DNA from 2 places in the Actinoplanes octamycinicus genome. Region 2 is predicted to be linked to the other one. Evidence: riboswitches for the same ligand, from Rfam matches in the RefSeq annotation. Region 2 holds a riboswitch; the other holds the start of a gene.
The links. A riboswitch is a leader RNA that binds a small molecule or an ion and turns the genes downstream of it on or off. The one in region 2 is predicted to bind glycine.
Positions count from the first base shown of each region.

Region 1: linked by a shared signal. The riboswitch ahead of gcvP (aminomethyl-transferring glycine dehydrogenase) and the one ahead of gcvT (glycine cleavage system aminomethyltransferase GcvT) in region 2 are both predicted to bind glycine.

Region 1 is NZ_JACHNB010000001.1:7,705,953-7,712,886, reverse strand. It holds gene BJY16_RS34830 (nucleotidyltransferase domain-containing protein) at 1-584, opposite strand, end outside; gene mgrA (L-glyceraldehyde 3-phosphate reductase) at 633-1,628, opposite strand; glycine riboswitch at 1,680-1,770, shown strand; gene gcvP (aminomethyl-transferring glycine dehydrogenase) at 1,847-4,657, shown strand; gene BJY16_RS34815 (DUF5999 family protein) at 4,747-4,947, opposite strand; gene BJY16_RS34810 (chorismate-binding protein) at 5,070-6,296, shown strand; gene BJY16_RS34805 (sigma-70 family RNA polymerase sigma factor) at 6,452-6,934, shown strand, end outside.
Region 2 is NZ_JACHNB010000001.1:7,879,647-7,886,580, reverse strand. It holds gene BJY16_RS35640 (MDR family MFS transporter) at 1-1,079, opposite strand, end outside; gene BJY16_RS35635 (MarR family winged helix-turn-helix transcriptional regulator) at 1,076-1,621, opposite strand; gene BJY16_RS35630 (MarR family winged helix-turn-helix transcriptional regulator) at 1,796-2,263, shown strand; glycine riboswitch at 2,297-2,401, shown strand; glycine riboswitch at 2,406-2,485, shown strand; gene gcvT (glycine cleavage system aminomethyltransferase GcvT) at 2,518-3,558, shown strand; gene gcvH (glycine cleavage system protein GcvH) at 3,571-3,930, shown strand; gene BJY16_RS35615 (L-serine ammonia-lyase) at 3,970-5,259, shown strand; gene BJY16_RS35610 (hypothetical protein) at 5,246-5,458, opposite strand; gene BJY16_RS35605 (glycoside hydrolase family 12 protein) at 5,524-6,651, opposite strand.

The DNA of each region.
Region 1 (6,934 bases), 170 kb from region 2:
TCGTCCAGCTCCCCGAGCAGCGTCGCGGCCCAGGCCGTCACGTCCTCCCACGGCACCAGCCCCTGCTTGATCGCGAGCAGCCGGTCCCGCAGGTGCCGCACGTCGACCAGCACCTCCCCGGTACGCAGCACGTGCGCCCCGGCCATCAGCAGCCGGATCATGTGCATCGCCTGCTTGTGGTTGGTCTCCCCGGTCCGCGCCCGGCGCGCCGCGACCCGGTCGAGCTGGTCCCGCGCGTAGTTGCCGTAGGTCTCGGCGACCCGCCGGGACAGGAACGCGGTCCGGACGCCGCGCAGTTCCTCGCCGTCCGGCGTGATCCGCTCGACGATCGGCGACCAGAGCACTTCGAGCACCGTCGGGTTGGCCTGCAGGGCGAGCGTGCAGAACCGCTCGACCTCCCAGGAGAACTGCTCCTCGGCCGGCCCGTCGAGGTGCGTCGGCGGCTTGTCCAGCCGCCAGAAGTCCCGGGTCGGCGCGGCGTAGACGCCGCGCCGGTCGTGGTCGCTGTCCGGCCCGTCCAGGCCGTAGGCCCGGGACCCGACCACCACGCCCAGGATCGTGTGCTTCTCGACCAGCCCGCTCATGCCCGCGAACGGTAGTCATCCCGGTCGCGGGCACGCACCGGATTTAGCTCAGAGGTCGAGCACGGTGCCGTCGATGGCGTCCAGCTCGTCCTGGGTCAGCGACAGGTTGTCCAGGGCGGCGATGTTGTTCTCCAGCTGCTGGACGCTGGACGCGCCGATGATCAGGCTGGTCATCCGCGGGTCGCGCAGCGCCCAGGCGAGGGCCAGCTGGGCCAGGGACTGCCCGCGCGACTTGGCGATGTCGTTGAGCGCGTGCAGCCGGCCGAGCGTCTTGGCGTCCAGGGCCTCCTCGTTGAGGAAGACGCTGGTCCGGATCCGCGAGTCGTCCGGGATGCCGTTGAGGTACCGGTCGGTGAGCAGGCCCTGCTGCAGCGGGCTGAACGCGATGCAGCCCGCGCCGGCCTCCTCCAGGGTGTCGAGCAGGTTGTCGTGCTCGATCCAGCGGTTCAGGATCGAGTACGACGGCTGGTGGATCAGCAGCGGCGTGCCCAGCTCGCGCAGGATCGCGGCGGCCTGCGCGGTCTGCTCCGACTTGTAGTTGCTCAGGCCGACGTAGAGCGCTTTCCCGGACCGCACGAGGTGGTCCAGCGCGCCCATCGTCTCCTCGAGCGGGGTGTCCGGGTCGGGCCGGTGGTGGTAGAAGATGTCGACGTAGTCGACGCCGAGCCGCTTCAGCGACTGGTCCAGCGAGCTGACCAGGTATTTCCGCGAGCCGAAGTCGCCGTAGGGGCCGTCCCACATGGTGTAGCCGGCCTTGCTGGAGATGATCAGCTCGTCGCGGTGGTGCTTCAGGTCACCGGCCAGGATCCGCCCGAAGTTGGTCTCCGCGCTGCCGGGCGGCGGCCCGTAGTTGTTGGCCAGGTCGAAGTGGGTGACCCCGAGGTCGAAGGCGCGGCGGACGATGTCGCGCTGGCGGTCGGCGGGCCGGGTGTCGCCGAAGTTGTGCCACAGGCCCAGCGAGATGGCGGGCAGCTGGAGCCCGCTGCGCCCGGCGCGGCGGTAGGTCATGGACTCGTAACGATCATGAGCAGCGGAATACGTCACACGCCCAGCCTAGGCATTCCGATCATGACCGGTCGCACTGGTAGGTTGGGTGCCAGCCGCGCGGGAGAGACCTGCACATCCAGGCGCCGAAGGGGCAACTCCTCCCCGGAATCTCTACAGGCAAACGGACCGCGCGGGCAGGCGACTCTGAAGTGCCCCGATGTGGGTATGACAGAGGGGGAGGGCGTTGTCAGCCTTCTCGAACCTGGGAGTCGCCCATGACCTCGTCATTCACCCACCGCCACATCGGCCCGCAGGCCGATGAGCAGGCGGAGATGCTCAAGGCGGTCGGGTACGAGTCGCTCGATCAGCTGATGGACGCCGCGATCCCGGAGTCGATCCGGTTCCACGGCTCCCTCGACCTGCCGGCCGGCATCGGCGAGGAGGAGACGATCGCCGAGCTGCGCGCCATCGCGGCGCGCAACACCCTGGTCACCCCGATGATCGGTCTCGGCTACTACGGCACCCACACGCCCGCGGTGATCAAGCGGAACGTGCTGGAGAACCCGGCGTGGTACACGGCCTACACGCCGTACCAGCCGGAGATCAGCCAGGGCCGCCTGGAGGCCCTGCTGAACTTCCAGACCATGGTGACCGACCTCACCGGGCTCACCACGGCGAACGCGTCGATGCTCGACGAGGCCACCGCGGTCGCGGAGGCCATGACGCTCGCGCGCCGCGCGTCCAAGGTCAAGAGTTCGGTGTACGCGGTGGACGCCGACACCTTCCCGCAGACTCTGGCCGTGCTGCGCACCCGGGCCGAACCGCTGGGCATCGAGGTCAAGCTGGTCGACCTGGACCGCGACGAGGAGCTGCCCGAGGAGTTCTTCGGCCTGCACCTGCAGTACCCGGGCGCGTCCGGCGCGGTCCGCGACCACGCCGCCCTGGTCGAGGCCGCGCACGCCAAGGGTGCCCTGGTCACGGTCGCCGCCGACCTGCTGGCGCTGACGCTGCTGCGGGCGCCGGGCGAGATCGGGGCGGACATCGCGGCCGGTACGACGCAGCGCTTCGGCGTACCTCTCGGTTTCGGTGGCCCGCACGCCGGCTACCTGGCGGTGCGCAGCGGTCTGGAGCGCAGCCTGCCCGGCCGCCTGGTCGGGGTGTCCAAGGACGCCGACGGCGCGCCCGCCTACCGGCTCGCGCTGCAGACCCGCGAGCAGCACATCCGCCGGGAGAAGGCGACCAGCAACATCTGCACCGCGCAGGTCCTGCTGGCCGTGATGGCCAGCATGTACGCGGTCTACCACGGCCCGGCCGGCCTGCGCGCCATCGCCAAGCGGACGCACGACCACGCGTTGACCCTGGCCGGCAGCCTCACCGCGGCCGGCGTCGAGGTCGCCCACCAGGCGTTCTTCGACACCGTCACGGCCGTCGTGCCGGGCCGCGCCGAGCAGATCGTGGCGGCCGCCGCGGCGAACGGCGTGGACCTGCGCCTGGTCGACGCCGACCGGGTGTCGATCTCCACCGACGAGACCACCACGGCGGCGCACGTCGAGACCGTCCTGGCGGCGTTCGGGGCCACCGTCGCCGAGCCGGCCACCTGCGGCGCCAAGCCGCTCGCCCGGACCAGCGACTACCTGCACCACCCGGTGTTCAACACCCACCACTCCGAGACGAGCATGCTGCGCTACCTGCGCAAGCTCTCCGACCGGGACTACGCCCTGGACCGCGGCATGATCCCGCTGGGCTCGTGCACGATGAAGCTGAACGCCACCACCGAGATGGAGGCGGTCACCTGGCCGGAGTTCGCGAACATCCACCCGTTCGCCCCGGCGTCGCAGACCGAGGGGTACGAGCACCTGGTCGCCCAGCTGGAGGGCTGGCTCGCCGAGATCACCGGGTACGACGCGGTCAGCGTCCAGCCGAACGCCGGCTCCCAGGGCGAGCTGGCCGGCCTGCTCGCGATCCGCAGCTACCACCGCGCGCGCGGGGACGTGCACCGCGACGTCTGCCTGATCCCGTCGTCGGCGCACGGCACGAACGCGGCCAGCGCCGTCATGGCCGGGATGCGGGTCGTCGTGGTCGCCTGCGACGAGAACGGCAACGTCGACCTGACCGACCTGGCCGCCAAGATCGAGAAGCACCGGGACGCGCTGGCCGCGATCATGGTGACCTACCCGTCCACCCACGGCGTCTACGAGACCGGCATCGCCGAGCTGTGCGAGCGGGTCCACGAGGCCGGCGGCCAGGTCTACGTCGACGGGGCGAACCTGAACGCCCTGGTCGGTTTCGCCAAGCCGGGCAAGTTCGGCGCGGACGTCTCGCACCTGAACCTGCACAAGACGTTCTGCATCCCGCACGGCGGCGGTGGCCCCGGCGTCGGCCCGGTCGCGGTCCGCGCCCACCTCGCCGACTTCCTGCCCGGCAACCCCCTGGAGGCCGGCGACCACCACGCCGTCTCGGCCGCCGCGCACGGCTCGGCCGGCATCCTGCCGATCTCCTGGGCGTACGTGCGGATGATGGGCCCGGACGGGCTGGCCCACGCCACCGCCACCGCGGTGCTCGCCGCCAACTACGTGGCCGCCCGGCTGCGCGAGCACTACCCGGTGCTCTACGCGGGCGAGCACGGCCTGGTGGCGCACGAGTGCATCCTGGATCTGCGGCCGATCACCAAGGCCACCGGCGTCTCCGTGGACGACGTGGCGAAACGGCTGATCGACTACGGCTTCCACGCGCCGACCATGTCGTTCCCGGTGGCGGGCACCCTGATGGTGGAGCCGACCGAGAGCGAGGACCTCGCCGAGCTGGACCGGTTCTGCGACGCGATGATCGCGATCAAGGGCGAGATCGACCAGGTCGCCGCGGGCACCTGGCCCAAGGACGACAACCCGCTGGCGAACGCGCCGCACACCGCCTCGGCGGTCACCGCGGACGAGTGGTCGCACCCGTACCCGCGGTCGGTGGCCGGCTTCCCGGAGGGCGTCGACCGGACGGCGAAGTACTGGCCGCCGGTGCGCCGCATCGACGGGGCTTACGGGGACCGGAACCTGGTCTGCTCCTGCCCCTCGCCGGAAGCCTTCGAGAGCTGACATCGGTCATCTCGCGCAGGTCGCGGTCCACGGATCGCGGCCTGCGCCGTCTCTGTCCAGCCGGGCGTTCGTTTTGTTACTCTGAGTAATTACGCTGCGAGGGCGTGGACCGCCGGACCGCGGTGCGGCTCGATGGTCGTGCCGTCCGGCAGGAGCTCGCCGGTGTCCTCGAAAACGATGACGCCGTTGCAGAGCAGGCTCCAGCCCTGTTCGCAGAAGGTCGCCACGGTCTTGGCGGCTTCGCGATCGATGGCATCGGCTGGAGGGCAGGGGATTCGGTGCTGGCACATCTTGGGTTTACTCCGGTCGGGGGCTGTGTGAAGGCTCACAAAGTCGGGCTCGAACGTTACCTCAGATCGAACGAGAACGGTTCACTGCGGTGACGGCATCGGCCCGCGGTTCCGCCGTATCGATGGTCCACGCCCAGGGGTCTGTCGACCACTCTCCGGCACCTCCTCCCGGTGCTCCGCCGGCGGCTCCGACCGCCTGCCATGCCCGTCACCATGCGTTACGTGTCTTCCGGTGGCACCGGGGTGATTCCGGTGACCCTGCCGAGCTTCTGACCGGGTTCCTCGCCGCCAACGGACTAGCGGTGCGAAACCTCGGCCGTTCGGCTGACAAATCTCGGCCGGATGGCCATTCCGATATCTGTGGAGCGTCGCTCTACGTGTCCGCGGATGCCGGATGCGTGATGATCAACGCCACTCCTGGCGGCCCCACTCCGGTCCCCGTCGTCCCCGACGTGTACGCCGTCGTCTGGGTACACGCCGACCGGGGTGCCCCCGGTTCACCCCAGCATGGAACCGGCTGGCAACTCGGCCCGTGGCGGGCCAGCTGGACGCCGGACGAGCACGCCGGGGCGATTGACCAGGTCCGCGCGGCGATCGGGCGGGGCGACGTGTACCAGGTCAACGTCGTCGGGCACGCGGCTGCTCCGTACGTCGGAAATCCGACCGCGGCCCTGCGGCGCGTCGCGGCCCTGCCCGGCGCGCGATACGGCGGGGTCCTGGCCGACCCGGAAGGGCGGTGGGCGCTCGCCACCGCCTCGCCGGAGACCCTCGTCGAGGTCCGCGACGGCCGGGTGCTGACCCGGCCGATCAAGGGCACCCGGCCGGCCACCGAGGCGGGCCGCCGGGAACTGCTCGCCTCCGCCAAGGAACGCGCCGAGCACGTCATGATCGTCGACCTGGAGCGCAACGACCTGGCCCGGCTGCCCGGCACCGGCCCGGTGCGCGTCGACGAACTGTTCGCGGTCCGCCAGTGGTGTGGTCTGTGGCAGGCCGAATCGGTCGTCTCCGCGGCCCTCGACGGCGACGTCGGGCTCGCCGACCTGCTCCGCGCGGTCTGCCCAGGTGGCAGCGTCACCGGAGCGCCCAAGCTCGCCGCGCTCGACCAGATCGCCGCCCTGGAGCCGGTGGGCCGCGGGGTGAGCATGGGCGCCCTGGGCTGGATCGGTCACGACCACCTCGACCTGGGGCTGAGCATCCGGACCGTGGCGGTCGACGGCGAGCGGGTGCACGCCTGGGCCGGCGGCGGGATCACCGCGGACAGCGACCCGCAGGCCGAGGTCGCCGAGGCGGCCGCCAAGGCCGGGCCGCTGCGCGCGGCGCTGCGGGACGCGGACACAGCCGGCGCATAGCGGCCTCCGAGCCTTCTCTACCTATTGCGTGCCACTCTCGGCGTCCGCCCCCACGAACGGGGGAGGACCGCGTACTTTGGCGCACGCGTTTCCCCGAGACGGTCCACTGTGGCGATGCCTGCCACGGTGGCTGCAGAGAAGGCGACACCCTGGCCATGCTTGAACTCCTCGACCCCCCGGTTCCGGCGCCTGCCCGCGCGCCCGCCTCGACCGAGCAGTTCACGCGCTTCGCGTCGGACAGCTCCGCGCGCCTGCACAGCACCGCGTTCCAGCTCTGCCGCGACTGGCACCTCGCCCAGGACCTGACCCAGGCCACGCTGACCAAGCTGTTCCTGAGCTGGGAGCGGGCCGCCGGCAGCGACAACCTTTCGGCGTACGCGCAGAAGGTCCTGGTGCGCACCTACCTCGACCACCGGCGCCGCCGCAGCTCCACCGAGTCGACGCCGGGGGAGCTGCGCGAGCCGTCCTACGCGGTCGACCGGGACCTGCGGATCACGATGATGGACGCGCTGAGCCGGCTCCCCGCCCGGGACCGGACCATCGTGCTGCTGCGCTACTTCGCCGACCACAGCGTGGAGCAGGTGGCGGCCGAGCTGGACGTCCCGATCACCGTCGTGAAGAGCCAGACGCGGCGGTCG
Region 2 (6,934 bases):
AACCCGGCGACCAGCACGACCGCGCCGGCGATGATGTACGGCTTGATCCGGCCGGTCCTGGTGATCATGCGGCCGCTGATCACCGAGGTGAGCAGCACGCCGGCCATCATCGGGATGGTGAGCAGGCCGGCCTCGGTCGGGCTGTAGCCGCGGCCGATCTGGAAGTACTGCCCGAGGAAGACCGCGCCGCCGAACATCGCCATGCCGACCGCGAGGCTGGCCAGGATGGCGAGGGCGGTGTTGCGCTCCCGGACGATCGGCAGCGGGACGATCGGCTCGGCCGCCTTCGCCTCGACCAGCACGGCGAGGCCGAGCAGCAGGATCGTGCCGCCGACCATGGCGTACGTCTGCCAGGAGAGCCAGGCGAACGTGTCGTCGACGAACGAGATCCAGATCAGCAGCAGGCTGACCCCGGCCGCGATCAGCGTCGCACCCAGGTAGTCGATCTTCACGTTGGCCCGGCGGGCGGTCGGCAGCTTGAGCGTGACCTGCAGCAGGACTAGGGCGATCACGGCGACCGGGACGCCGACGAAGAAGCACCAGCGCCAGCCGAGCCACGAGGTGTCCACGATCAGGCCGCCGAGCAGCGGGCCGCCGACGGTGGCCAGGGCCATCACGCCGCCGAGGTAGCCGTTGTAGCGGCCACGCTCGCGGGGCGGGATCATCGCCGCGATGGCCACCTGGACCAGCGCCTGCAGGCCGCCGACGCCGATGCCCTGGAAGGCCCGGGCGGCGATCAGCTCACCGGCGTTCTGCGCGGCGCCGGCCACCATCGAGCCGATCACGAAGATCACGATGGAGATCTGGATCAGCAGCTTCTTGTTGAACAGGTCGGCGAGCTTGCCCCAGATCGGGGTGGTGGCCGTCGCGGTCAGCAGGGTGGCGGTGACCACCCAGGTGTACTGGGTCTGCGACCCGTCCAGCGCGCCGATGATCTTCGGCAGGGCGGTGGAGACCACCGTGCTGCTGAGCATCGCGACGAAGAGCACCAGCAGCAGGCCGGAGAGTGCCTCCAGGGTCTGCCGATGGGACTTCGCCTCGCTGTCCGCGGCAGCCGCCGGTGTGCTCGGTGCGCTCATGCCGCCCCCTCCGCTTCGCTCCGGCGTCGCCATGAGTTCTGTACTGAGCTGACCGATGCGCTCGCGAGTTCGCTCACTGGCGCGACCTCCGTGGTTTCGTGGGTTCCGAGGGTGGTGGCGAGAGCGGCGATGAACCGGCCGAGCCCCTGGTCGAGGGTGCTGATCTCGTCGGGGCTCCAGCCGTCCATCGCCTGGGCCAGCAACTGGCCGTACCACTGAAACGCCTCGTCGAGCGCGGCCCGCCCGGCCGCCGTGACCACCAGGAACGTCGCGCGCCCGTCGTGCGGGTCGGCCTCCCGGGCCAGCAGGCCCTGGGTGACCAGGGCGGCGACCGCCCGGCTGACGGTGGACGGGTCGAGGCCGGCCTGGGCTGCCAGGTCGCGCGACCGGCAGCCGGTGGGCAGCCGGTCGATCTCGGCGAGCAGTCCGAGCAGGCCGATGGGTATGGCCGGCTGGGCCGCTGACCGGTGCTGCTTGATCAGGCGGATGACCTTCAGCAGATCGTGCAGGCGCAGGCCGATCTCGGGCGGGGCGCCGTACATGGCAGAGACCTCTCGGGGCGGTTCAGTGCTTGCTACAGCCAAGTATCGACAAAGCTTGCCCATTCGGCAAGTTTGCGCAGAGGGAATCTTTAAAGCGGAGGCGGGCGCGGATCCGGGAGGCGCGTAGGAAAGGATCGGAAAGGTTCCACTCCGGCGGCATGATGAGGTCACGTAATGGACGACGAGAGTCCTGGGTCACAGCTGTTGCCGGTGCTGGCCCAGCTGGTCCGGTTCCTGCGTCAGCTGGAGGGGCCGGACAACCCCAGCTCGATCGCGCTCTCGGTGCTGCGCCGGCTCGCCGACGCCGGGCCGGGGCGGGTCACCGACCTGGCCCGGCTGACCCGGGCCTCGCAGCCGGGGATGACCCAGCTGGTCGGCCGGATGGAGAAGTCCGGGCTGGTCCAGCGGGTGCCGGACCCGAACGACGGGCGCGGCGTGCTGGTCGAGGTGACCTCGGCGGGGCGGGAGCTGCTGGCCCGGACCTACGCGAACTACGCGGCGACCCTGGACCGGCTCTTCGACCGGCTGGACCCGGGCGACAGCGAGACGATCCTGCGGGCGCTGCCGGCCCTGGGCCGGTTGGCCGCGGCGGGGGAGAAGGGCGACACGACAGTGGATCTTGATGGTGCCGGCGGGGCCTGATAGCTTCCGAAGCACAAAAGAAGACTTCGCCGCGACACCGCTGCGGGAGAGCACCCACCTGCCGTCACCGGCGGGCGGGTCGCCGAAGGAGCAAATCTCCCTCAAGAATCTCTCAGGCCCACGTACCGCAACGGTCAGGCGACTCTGGAAAGTCAGCTCCCGTGAGCTGCGCCCAAGGTGCAAGCCGCCCCGGCGGTGAACCTCTCAGGCCCCATGACAGAGCGAGGGAGGCCGACTGCCGAGGAGCCTCCCTGTTGCGACGCACCGCGCTTCACCACGTTCATCAGCGCCTCGGCGCCTCGTTCACCGGGTTCGCCGGATGGGAGATGCCACTCCGGTACGGCAGTGACGTCGCCGAGCACCACAGCGTACGGAAATCGGCTGGTCTCTTCGATCTGGGCCACATGGGACAGCTCGAGGTGAGCGGGCCGGAAGCGGCTGCCTTCCTGGATTACGCGCTGGTCGGGCGGCTGTCCGCGGTCGCGGTGGGGCGGGCCAAGTACACGATGCTCTGCCACACCAACGGCGGCGTGCTCGACGACCTGGTCGTCTACCGGCTGGCCGAGCGGCGCTTCCTGGTGGTGGCGAACGCCGCCAACGCGCCGATCGTGCTCGCCATGCTCGGCGAGTACTCCGGCGGCTTCGCGGTGACCATCACCGAGACCGACCGGGCGCTGATCGCGGTGCAGGGGCCTGCGGCGGTCACGATCGTCGGCGAGCACCCGGACCTGAAGTACTACGGGATCAAGCCGGAGCGACTGGCCGGCCGGGACGTGCTGCTGGCCCGGACCGGGTACACCGGCGAGGACGGCTTCGAGATCTACTGCGACAACGCGGACGCCGAGGCGATCTGGGAGTGGGCCGCGGCCGCCGGGGCCCAGCCCGCCGGGCTGGCCTGCCGGGACACGCTGCGGCTGGAGGCCGGCATGCCGCTTTACGGGCACGAGCTGACGGTACGCACCACGCCCTTCCACGCCGGGCTGGGCCGGGTGGTCGCGCTGGACAAGTCGGACTTCGTGGGTGCCGCGGCGTTGCGCACGGTCGCACCCGAAACCGAGCTGGTCGGGCTGGTCACCAAGGGCCGCCGCTCGCCGCGGGCCGGGCACGCCGTGCTGGACGCGACCACCGGGGCCCAGGTGGGCGAGGTGACCAGCGGCGTGCCGTCGCCGACGCTCGGCCACCCGATCGCGCTGGCCTACGTCGCGAAGGACGCCGACCGGGCCGCCCTGGTCGTCGACGTGCGCGGCACGCACGAGCCGGCCGAGGTCGTCAAGCTGCCCTTCTACAAGCGATAGCGAGGCCGGACCATGCGTTTCACCAAGGACCACGAATGGCTGACCGAGGACGAGGTCGCCACGGTCGGGATCACCTCGTTCGCCGCGGACGCGCTCGGCGACGTCGTCTTCGTCGAGCTGCCCGAGGTCGGCACGGTGGTCAGCGCCGGCGACCCGGCCGGCGAGATCGAGTCGACCAAGTCGGTGAGCGAGGTGTACGCGCCCGCCGACGGCGAGATCGTCGAGGTCAACCAGGCGGTCGTGGACGACCCGGCGCTGATCAACTCCGATCCGTACGGCAAGGGGTGGCTCTATCGCCTGCGGGTCAGCGGGACGCCGGTGACGCTCTCCGACGCCGAGTACGAGGCGCTGGTGGCCGGGGAGGCGTCGTGATGCCTCAGTTCGCCGGGTTGCGCGCCGATGGGCGGGGTCATGGCCGTCTCCGTCTTTGACCTGTTCTCGATCGGGATCGGGCCGTCCAGCTCGCACACGGTCGGCCCGATGCGGGCCGCCCGGATGTTCACCGAGCACCTCGACGCCCGGGTGGCGGGGGTGCGGGCCGAGCTGTTCGGGTCGCTGGGCGCCACCGGGCACGGGCACGGGACGCCGCGGGCGGTGCTGCTCGGGCTGATGGGGCATGACCCGGAGACGGTGGACACCGCTCTGGAGCCGCCGTCGGACGGCCGGATCGGGTCGCTCGAGGTCGACCTGGTGCTGCACCGGCGGCGGGCGCTGCCGGAGCACCCCAACGGGATGATCTTCACGGCGCTCGACGCCGGCGGCACCGAGCTGTTCAGCAAGAAGTACTTTTCGGTCGGCGGCGGATTCGTCGTGTCCTCGATGATGAACCCGGTCAAGACCGAGGTGCGGTATCCGTTCGCCTCCGGAGCGGAGCTGCTCGACCTGACCCGCACCACCGGACTCTCGATCTCGCGGATCATGCTGGCCAACGAGGGCGCCTGGCGCTCCCCCGACGAGGTGCACGACGGGCTGCTCGGCATCTGGAAGGTGATGCACGAGTGCGTCACCGCGGGCCTGGACGCCGAGGGGGTGCTGCCCGGCGGCCTCAAGGTGCGGCGCCGGGCCGCGGCGACCGCGCGCCAGCTGCGCGCCGCCGGGAACCCCGAGGTGCACGCGATGGAGTGGCTCACCGCGTACGCGATGGCGGTCAACGAGGAGAACGCGGCCGGCGGGCGCGTGGTGACCGCGCCCACCAACGGCGCCGCGGGGATCATCCCGGCGGTGCTCAGCTACTACCTGGCCTTCGTGCCCGGCGCCTCGCCGGAGGGCGTGGTCCGGTTCCTGCTCACGGCCGGCGCGATCGGGCTGCTGTTCAAGGAGAACGGGTCGATCTCCGGTGCCGAGGTCGGTTGTCAGGGCGAGGTCGGCTCGGCGTGCGCGATGGCGGCGGCCGGCCTGGCCGAGGTGCTCGGCGGGACGCCGGAGCAGGTGGAGAACGCCGCCGAGATCGGCATGGAGCACAACCTCGGGCTGACCTGCGATCCGGTCGGCGGGCTGGTGCAGATCCCGTGCATCGAGCGGAACGGGATGGCGGCGGTCAAGGCGGTCACCGCGGCCCGGATGGCGCTGCGCGGCGACGGGAAGCACCACGTCTCGCTGGACAAGGTGATCAAGACGATGAAGGAGACCGGCGCCGACATGAAGATCAAGTACAAGGAGACGTCGCGCGGGGGCCTCGCGGTCAACGTCATCGAGTGCTGACGCGCTGCCTCCTCGCCCAGACCACGAAGACGGCGCAGGCGACCAGCAGGCCGGCGGCGATGATGCCCCACGCCCACCGGGCGAACGACTCGTCGGCGGCGAAGGCGCGGACGCCGGCCAGGACGGCGAGCGCCAGCGGGCCCAGGCCGAACCACTCGGAGTGCTCGGAGAAGGTCAGGTTCTTCAGCTCCTGGCGCATGCGTCCACTGTAGGCGACCCGGCCGACCCCGGTCCGGCAGCGTGCCGGACCGGGGCATGGTGCGGTCAGGCCCGGGTGCAGGCGGTGCCGTTGAGGGTGAACGCGGACGGGGCGGCGAACGAGCCGCTGTAGGTGCCCTGGAAGCCGAACGACGTGCTGCCGCCGGCCGGGAGGCTGCCGTTGTGGCTGACGTTGCGGGCGGTGATCGCGCCGGAGGTGCCGCTCAGCGTGGCGTTCCAGGAGCCGGTGATCGACTGGCCGCCGGGCAGCGTGAAGCCCAGGGTCCAGCCGTTGATCGCGCTGCCGCCGGTGTTGGCCACCTTGACGTCGGCGGTGAAGCCGGTGTTCCAGACGTTGGTGGCGTAGGTGACCCGGCACGCGGTGCCGGTGCCGGGCGTCGGGGACGACGGGTTGGACGGGTTGGACGGGGTGCCGCCGCCGTTGACCGACGCGGAGAAGCTGGTGACGGCCAGGCCGGTGCCGCCGATCCACGGCTCGAACCCGGCCTGGATGCTGGTCAGGTACCACGAGTTGGTGACCGAGCTGCGCGTCTTGGTGTCGTTGATGAAGTCCAGGACGCTGAAGCTCCAGCTGGTGATCGGGGACGGCGCGACGTACGAGACGACGGCGTTGGAGCCGTTGCTGCCGGTCCACACTTCCCAGGTGCGGCCGCCGATGGTGGCGGTGGCGGTCCGCGAGCCGATCGGCTGGATCGAGCCCTGCCGGTTGAACCAGATCATGATCTCCTGGGCGTTCACCCCGTCCTTCTTCGGCGACGGGTCGAGCCAGATGTCGTAGGCCGCGTCGTAGGTGGCGCCGGAGACGTAGTTGTAGCTGATGCTGCTGGTCGCGCTGCTGATCTGGCTGACCTGGATCGGCAGGTTGGTGCCCGGCGAGCAGTTGGTGTAGTGGCAGCCGTAGTAGACCGCAGGGTAGGACACCGGGGCGCCGCTGGTGCTGCCGACGCCCTGCTGGCTGGTGATGGCGAAGCCGGTGCTGGTGACGTTGATGCACTGCTGGGCGCTGGTGCCCCAGCGGTTGTTCATCACCACGTAGCGGCCGCCGATGGTGGTCGAGCCGTACTGCTCGCAGATCTGGGTGTCGGCCTGGGCCGGACCGGCGGCGATGACTCCGACGGTCGCGGCGGTGGCCAGCAGGGCGGCCGCGATCAGGCCGCGCAGGGAACGGGACATGGGGGAACTCCTTCGTGAGCGAGCGAAGGTGGGAGCGCTCCCGGCGGACGTTACAACACATTGACAGACTTCGAAAGTTGAGGTTTCCGGTCCGCGGCGCTCCGGGCGCCGCGGACCGGGTCGGATCCGGTCCTCATGGTGGTGAGCTGCGGCTCGGCGGGTGCGGCGGCGGCCAGGTGCGCGGCGAGACTTTCGCCCTCCACGTCCACGTCGGGCAGCCGCCAGGGCGCGCGGGACCGCGCGCCCCGCCGGTGGTGATGGCACGGGGGCGGGCCCGGCGACG